2 regions of the Streptomyces sp. NPDC088817 genome follow, and region 2 is predicted to be linked to the other one. Evidence: predicted binding sites of a transcription regulator. Region 2 holds the regulator's gene; the other holds the start of a gene.

Region 1 (3,405 bases), on a different contig from region 2:
GCGTCAACTGCCCCGTCGGCCACGGCATTTCCACTGGTCCACTCTTGTGACCCGGAACACGCCCGAGGGCGGCACCCCCTGTCTCCAGGGAGTGCCGCCCTCGGTACGTGAAGGACGGATCCGATCCTTTGGGGGATCAGAAGTCCATGTCACCGCCCGGCATGCCGCCGCCGGCCGGCGCGGCGGCCTTCTCCGGCTTGTCGGCGATGACGGCCTCGGTGGTGAGGAACAGCGCGGCGATGGAGGCGGCGTTCTGCAGCGCGGAACGGGTCACCTTCGCCGGGTCGATGATGCCCTCGGCGACCAGGTCGACGTACTCACCGGTCGCGGCGTTCAGGCCGTGACCCGGGGTGAGGTTGCGGACCTTCTCCACCACGACGCCGCCCTCGAGGCCGGCGTTGACGGCGATCTGCTTGAGCGGGGCCTCCAGGGCGAGCTTCACGGCCTGCGCGCCGGTCGCCTCGTCGCCCTCGAGCTCCAGCTTGTCGAAGACGCTGGTGGTCTGGAGCAGGGCCACGCCACCACCGGCGACGATGCCCTCCTCGACGGCCGCCTTGGCGTTGCGCACGGCGTCCTCGATGCGGTGCTTGCGCTCCTTGAGCTCCACCTCGGTGGCGGCACCGGCCTTGATGACCGCGACACCGCCGGCGAGCTTCGCCAGGCGCTCCTGCAGCTTCTCGCGGTCGTAGTCCGAGTCGCTGTTCTCGATCTCGGCGCGGATCTGGTTCACGCGGCCCGCGACCTGGTCGGTCGAGCCGGCACCGTCGACGATGGTGGTCTCGTCCTTGGTGATGACGACCTTGCGGGCGCGGCCCAGGAGGTCCAGGGTCGCGTTCTCCAGCTTGAGACCGACCTCCTCGGAGATGACCTCGCCGCCCGTGAGGATGGCGATGTCGCCGAGCATGGCCTTGCGGCGGTCGCCGAAGCCCGGAGCCTTGACGGCGACGGACTTGAAGGTGCCGCGGATCTTGTTGACGACCAGGGTCGACAGGGCCTCGCCCTCGACGTCCTCGGCAATGATCAGCAGCGGCTTGCCCGACTGCATGACCTTCTCCAGGAGCGGGAGCAGGTCCTTGACCGAGGAGATCTTGGAGTTGGCGATGAGGATGTACGGGTCCTCGAGCGACGCCTCCATGCGCTCCATGTCGGTCGCGAAGTAGGCGGAGATGTAGCCCTTGTCGAAGCGCATGCCCTCGGTGAGCTCGAGCTCCAGACCGAAGGTCTGCGACTCCTCGACGGTGATGACGCCTTCCTTGCCGACCTTGTCCATGGCCTCGGCGATGAGCTCGCCGATCTGGGTGTCGGCGGCGGAGATGGAGGCGGTGGAGGCGATCTGCTCCTTGGTCTCGACCTCCTTGGCCTGGTCGAGCAGGGCGGCGGAGACGGCCTCGACGGCCTTCTCGATACCGCGCTTCAGGGCCATCGGGTTGGCACCGGCGGCGACGTTGCGCAGGCCTTCCTTGACGAGGGCCTGGGCGAGCACGGTCGCGGTGGTCGTACCGTCACCGGCGACGTCGTCCGTCTTCTTGGCGACTTCCTTGACCAGCTCGGCGCCGATCTTCTCGTACGGGTCCTCGAGCTCGATCTCCTTGGCGATGGAGACACCGTCGTTGGTGATCGTGGGGGCACCCCACTTCTTCTCGAGGACGACGTTGCGGCCCTTGGGGCCGAGGGTCACCTTGACGGCGTCCGCGAGCTGGTTCATGCCGCGCTCGAGGCCTCGCCGCGCCTCCTCGTCGAACGCGATGATCTTGGCCATGTGAAGTGGTCCTCCCAGGACTGGGGGTGATTACTTCGGACCGCGCCCGCGCCCGCGACGGACGGCCCCGGCCTGAGGTGGTTCCTTGCCCCACCTGGCCCGTGGCCTCACCGACCCGGTCCTTCGTTGTCACTCTCACCTTCAGAGTGCTAACGCCAATGATTAGCACTCGACCCCTCCGAGTGCAAGGTGCGCCCGCGAAGCGGGCTCGATGAGGGGTGGCGGTCGGGTGACGGGTGGCGTGCGGGCACAGCGAAGGGCCCGCACCCCGGCAGCGGAGGTGCGGGCCCTTCCGAAGAAGAACGTCGCTTGCGGTGGTCGCGCGATTCAGGCCGTGACGCGGACCATGTCGGCCTGCGGACCCTTCTGGCCCTGCGAGATCTCGAACTCGACCCGCTGGCCCTCTTCCAGCGTGCGGTAGCCGTCCATCTGGATCGCGCTGTAGTGGACGAAGACGTCCGCACCACCGTCGACCGCGATGAAGCCGTACCCCTTCTCCGCGTTGAACCACTTGACGGTGCCCTGAGCCATGCCTAACTCCCCTATTACTGGCCCTTGCACAGATCCACACTTCGCGGACCCGGGTCAGACCTCACCCCCCGTGGATCGGGGGCGTGCGCCGGAACGCGTCGACCGCGGCCGAATGTATCTGCCCAACTGCCCTCTGCAACAGGTCAATCGGACGAGAAATCTGGACGCACACGGTCCGGAATATAGGAAGAATTCACGCGAATTCAGGGCAATTCGGGCCCCATAAACAAGGCAAATACCGCAAAAGGCGCGCAGACTTTGGCTACTTCTTACCGGGCCCGCGGCAGGATTCCATGGCCCCGGATTCCGAGTTCGGGGGCGCGTTCCCCAACTCTACCGCGTTCAATCACACAGAATTGCCCCCTCCGCTTCTCTCACGGAAGGGGCAACTCGGTGAACTCTGCGTGACCGGAATTACCGAAGGTAATGATCAGCCGCCGGCGACCGCCGGGATGATCGAGACGCCCGCGCCGTCCGGGGTGGCCGTCTCGAGGCCCTGCTCGAACCGGACGTCGTCGTCGTTGACGTACACGTTGACGAACCGGCGCAGCTTGCCCTGGTCGTCCAGGACCCGGGCCGCGATGCCCGTGTGGTTCTTCTCCAGGTCCGAGATGACCTCGGACAGGGTCGCGCCCTCGGCGCTCACCTCGGCCCGCCCGCCGGTGTAGGTGCGCAGGATGGTGGGGATGCGGACGTTCACGCTCATGCCAGGCCAGCCTCTCGGAAGGAGTCCAGGGTCGGACGGATCGTCGCGGTCAGGCCGGTGCCGGCCACCGCGTCCAGTGTCTTCAGCCCGTCGCCGGTGTTGAGGACGACGGTGGTCTTCGTCGGGTCGAGGACGCCGTTCTCGACCAGCTTCTTCGTCACGCCGACCGTCACACCGCCCGCGGTCTCGGCGAAGATGCCCTCGGTCCGCGCCAGCAGCCCGATCGCGTCGACGACCTGCTCGTCGGTCACGTCCTCCACGGCGCCGCCGGTGCGGCGCGCGATGTCCAGGACGTACGGGCCGTCGGCCGGGTTGCCGATGGCCAGGGACTTGGCGATGGTGTCCGGCTTCTGCGGCCGCACGACGTCGTGGCCCGCCTTGAAGGCGGTGGACACCGGCGAGCAGCCCT
Region 2 (3,405 bases):
GCCGCCGGGGCCGACCTCGCCCTCGCCCGCGAGCTGGATGCGCGTGCCGTTGTCGACACCGGCCGGGATCTTCACCGTCAGGGTGCGGCGGGCGCGGATACGGCCGTCGCCGGCGCACTCCGGGCACGGGGTGGGCACCACCGTGCCGAAGCCCTGGCACTGGGGGCACGGACGCGAGGTCATGACCTGGCCCAGGAAGGACCGGGTGACCTGCGAGACCTCGCCCCGGCCGCGGCACATGTCACACGTCTGCGCCGTGGTGCCCGGGGCCGCGCCCTCGCCGCTGCACGTGTTGCAGACGACGGCCGTGTCGACCTGGATGTCCTTCGTGGTGCCGAAGGCCGCCTCGTCCAGCTCGACCTCGAGCCGGATCATCGCGTCCTGGCCCCGGCGCGTGCGCGAGCGCGGTCCGCGCTGCGACGCCGTGCCGAAGAAGGCGTCCATGATGTCGGAGAAGTTCCCGAAGGAACCACCGGCCCCGAAGCCGCTCGCACCGGCTCCGCCGGACTGCGAGAGGGGGTCGCCGCCGAGATCGTAGACCTGCTTCTTCTGCGGGTCGGAGAGCACCTCGTAGGCGGCGTTGATCTCCTTGAACCGCTCCTGGGTCTTCGGATCCGGGTTGACGTCCGGGTGCAGCTCGCGTGCGAGCCGCCGGAAGGCCTTCTTGATCTCTTCCTGCGACGCGTCACGGCGCACGCCGAGAACGGCGTAGTAGTCCGTGGCCACCTACGACTCCGCCAGGATCTGTCCGACGTACCGTGCCACTGCGCGTACCGCTCCCATCGTTCCCGGGTAATCCATGCGGGTCGGTCCGACCACGCCGAGCTTGGCCACTGCCTCGCCGCCCGAACCGTAGCCGACCGACACGATGGACGTGGAGTTGAGTCCTTCGTGGGCGTTCTCGTGACCGATGCGCACGGTCATGCCCGGATTCTGCGTCTCACCGAGCAGCCTCAGCAGCACGACCTGCTCCTCCAGCGCCTCCAGAACGGGCCGGATGGTGAGCGGGAAGTCGTGCGGGAAGCGGGTGAGGTTGGCGGTGCCGCCGATGACCAGCCGCTCCTCGTTCTCCTCGACGAGCGTCTCCAGCAGAGTGGACAGCACGGTCGAGACCGTACCCCGGTCCTCGACGTCGAAGGCGTCGGGCAGGTCCTCCACGAGCTGGGGGACGTCCGTGAAGCGGCGGCCCGCGACCCGGCTGTTCAGCCGTGCCCTCAGATCGGCCAGGGAGGTCTCCCCGAAGGGCACCGGGCAGTCGACCATCCGCTGCTCGACCCGGCCGGTGTCCGTGATCAGCACGAGCATCACGCGCGCCGGCGCGAGGGACAGCAGCTCCACGTGCCGCACGGTCGAACGGGTCAGCGACGGATACTGCACCACGGCGACCTGCCGGGTCAGCTGCGCGAGCAGCCGCACCGTGCGGGCCACCACGTCGTCGAGGTCGACGGCGCCGTCGAGGAAGTGGTGGATGGCGCGCCGCTCGGGCGCGGTCATCGGCTTGACCTCGGCGAGCTTGTCGACGAACAGGCGGTAGCCCTTGTCGGTGGGGATGCGGCCGGCGCTGGTGTGCGGCTGGGCGATGAAGCCCTCGTCCTCCAGGGCCGCCATGTCGTTGCGGACCGTGGCCGGAGAGACGCCCAGGCTGTGCCGCTCGGTGAGGGCCTTGGAACCCACCGGCTCCTCGGTGCCGACGTAGTCCTGGACGATGGCGCGCAGGACCTGAAGCCGCCGCTCGCTGAGCATCGCGCACACCTCCAGGGTCGTTCCTCGGCCACCCGCCTGGCACTCTGCGCATAGGAGTGCCAGCTCTACCCGGCCCAGTGTACGGCCGCCGGGTACGCCCCCGGCAAGGCCGGGCCGCGACTGCGTGCGAGGTCGGGGCCGGGATCACCCGGGATCGGCCGGGATGTCGTACCCCGCGGACGTCACCGTTAGCGTCGCCCCATGACGGATGCGCGGGAAACCCCTCGGGACGAAGCTCTCGAGGAACTGGGATGGGAACGGCTGGCGGACGGGGTGGGGCGGTGCCGCCTGCCCGGATGGGACTGCACGACCGGCCTGGTCGTCGGGGAGGGCGCCGCGCTGATGGTCGACGCGGGTTCGAGTCGCGCGGAGGGCGCGCGGTTGCGTGTGTGGGCGCGGGCGCACGCCGGCGGTGATGTGACACATCTCGCGCTCACCCACCCCCACTTCGACCATGTCTTCGGGGCCGCGGAGTTCGACGGCGCGGAGATCTTCGCCGCCGAGGGCGCGGACGCGTTGTTCGGTGACAGCGGTGAGCGCGCGGAGCTGCGCGGGGACGCGGTGCGCCAGGGACTGGACGCCAGGGCGGCCGAAGAGGCGGCGGACGCCCTGGTACGGCCCGGCCGCGAGGTCCGCGACCGGCTCACCCTCCGGCTCGGCGGCGGGCGGGAGGTGCTGCTGGCGAACATGGGCGCGGCGCACTCCACGCACGACCTCGTGGTGGTGGTGCCGGGCGACCCGGCCGTGGTGTTCTGCGGGGACCTGGTCGAGGAGTCCGGCGAACCCCAGGCTGGCCCGGACGCCGTGCCGTCCCGGTGGCCCGCCGCGCTCGACCGGCTGCTGGCACTGGGCGGCGAGGACGCGCTGTACGTCCCCGGTCACGGAGCGGTGGTGGACGCCGACTTCGTCCGCGCCCAGCGGGACGCCCTGGCCACGCGCTTCGGCGTGTCGCGCTGAGGGGACACGGGCCCGTCCCTATCGTCACTCGAATGCGCCAGTATTCGCCCGACCTCACTCCCTCGTGGAAGAAGCCGCGGACCGTGCCGGAGGTTCCCGCCGAGCCGGGTCTGGTGGTGGAGGAGCCCGGGACCGGGTTCTGCGGGGCGGTGATCCGCTGCGAGGCGGGCACGGTGACGCTGGAGGACCGCTTCGGCAGGCACCGGGTGTTCCCGCTCGCGTCCGGCGGGTTCCTGCTGGAGGGACGGGCGGTCACCCTGGTGAAGCCGTCGTCCGGTCCGGTACGGCCCACCCGTACGGCGTCCGGTTCGGTCGCCGTGCCCGAGGCACGCGCGCGTGTGGCCCGCGCCGGGCGCATCTACGTCGAGGGCCGGCACGACGCCGAACTGGTCGAGAAGGTGTGGGGCGACGACCTTCGCGTCGAGGGCGTGGTCGTGGAGTACCTGGAGGGCGTCGACGACCTGCCGTCGATCGTCGAGGCGTTCGCGCCCGGCCCGGACGCCCGTCTCGGCGTCCTCGTGGACCATCTGGTGCCCGGCAGCAAGGAGTGGCGCATCGCCGAGTCGGTGACCAGCGAGCACGCGCTGGTGGTCGGTCATCCGTACATCGACGTCTGGGAGGCCGTGAAGCCCTCCTCGCTCGGGATCGGGTCCTGGCCCCGCGTCCCCCGCGGCCAGGACTGGAAGACGGGCGTGTGCCGCGCCC

The links. Region 2 encodes HrcA, which represses chaperone genes, less so after heat shock. Its sites were predicted from a motif close to TTNGCACTCNGNNNNNCNGAGTGCNAA; they were not measured.
Region 1: a site for HrcA is predicted at 1,922-1,948, ahead of groL (chaperonin GroEL). Genes of this name have one in related genera too.

What each region holds. Positions count from the first base shown of each region.
Region 1 covers NZ_JBIVJN010000002.1:412,286-415,690, forward strand. The annotation lists gene groL (chaperonin GroEL) at 137-1,759, opposite strand; gene ACIP4X_RS05565 (cold-shock protein) at 2,087-2,290, opposite strand; gene ACIP4X_RS05570 (MoaD/ThiS family protein) at 2,721-2,996, opposite strand; gene thrC (threonine synthase) at 2,993-3,405, opposite strand, start outside.
Region 2 covers NZ_JBIVJN010000001.1:771,578-774,982, forward strand. The annotation lists gene dnaJ (molecular chaperone DnaJ) at 1-726, opposite strand, end outside; gene hrcA (heat-inducible transcriptional repressor HrcA) at 727-1,743, opposite strand; gene ACIP4X_RS03585 (MBL fold metallo-hydrolase) at 1,945-2,700, shown strand; gene ACIP4X_RS03590 (DUF3097 domain-containing protein) at 2,733-3,405, shown strand, end outside.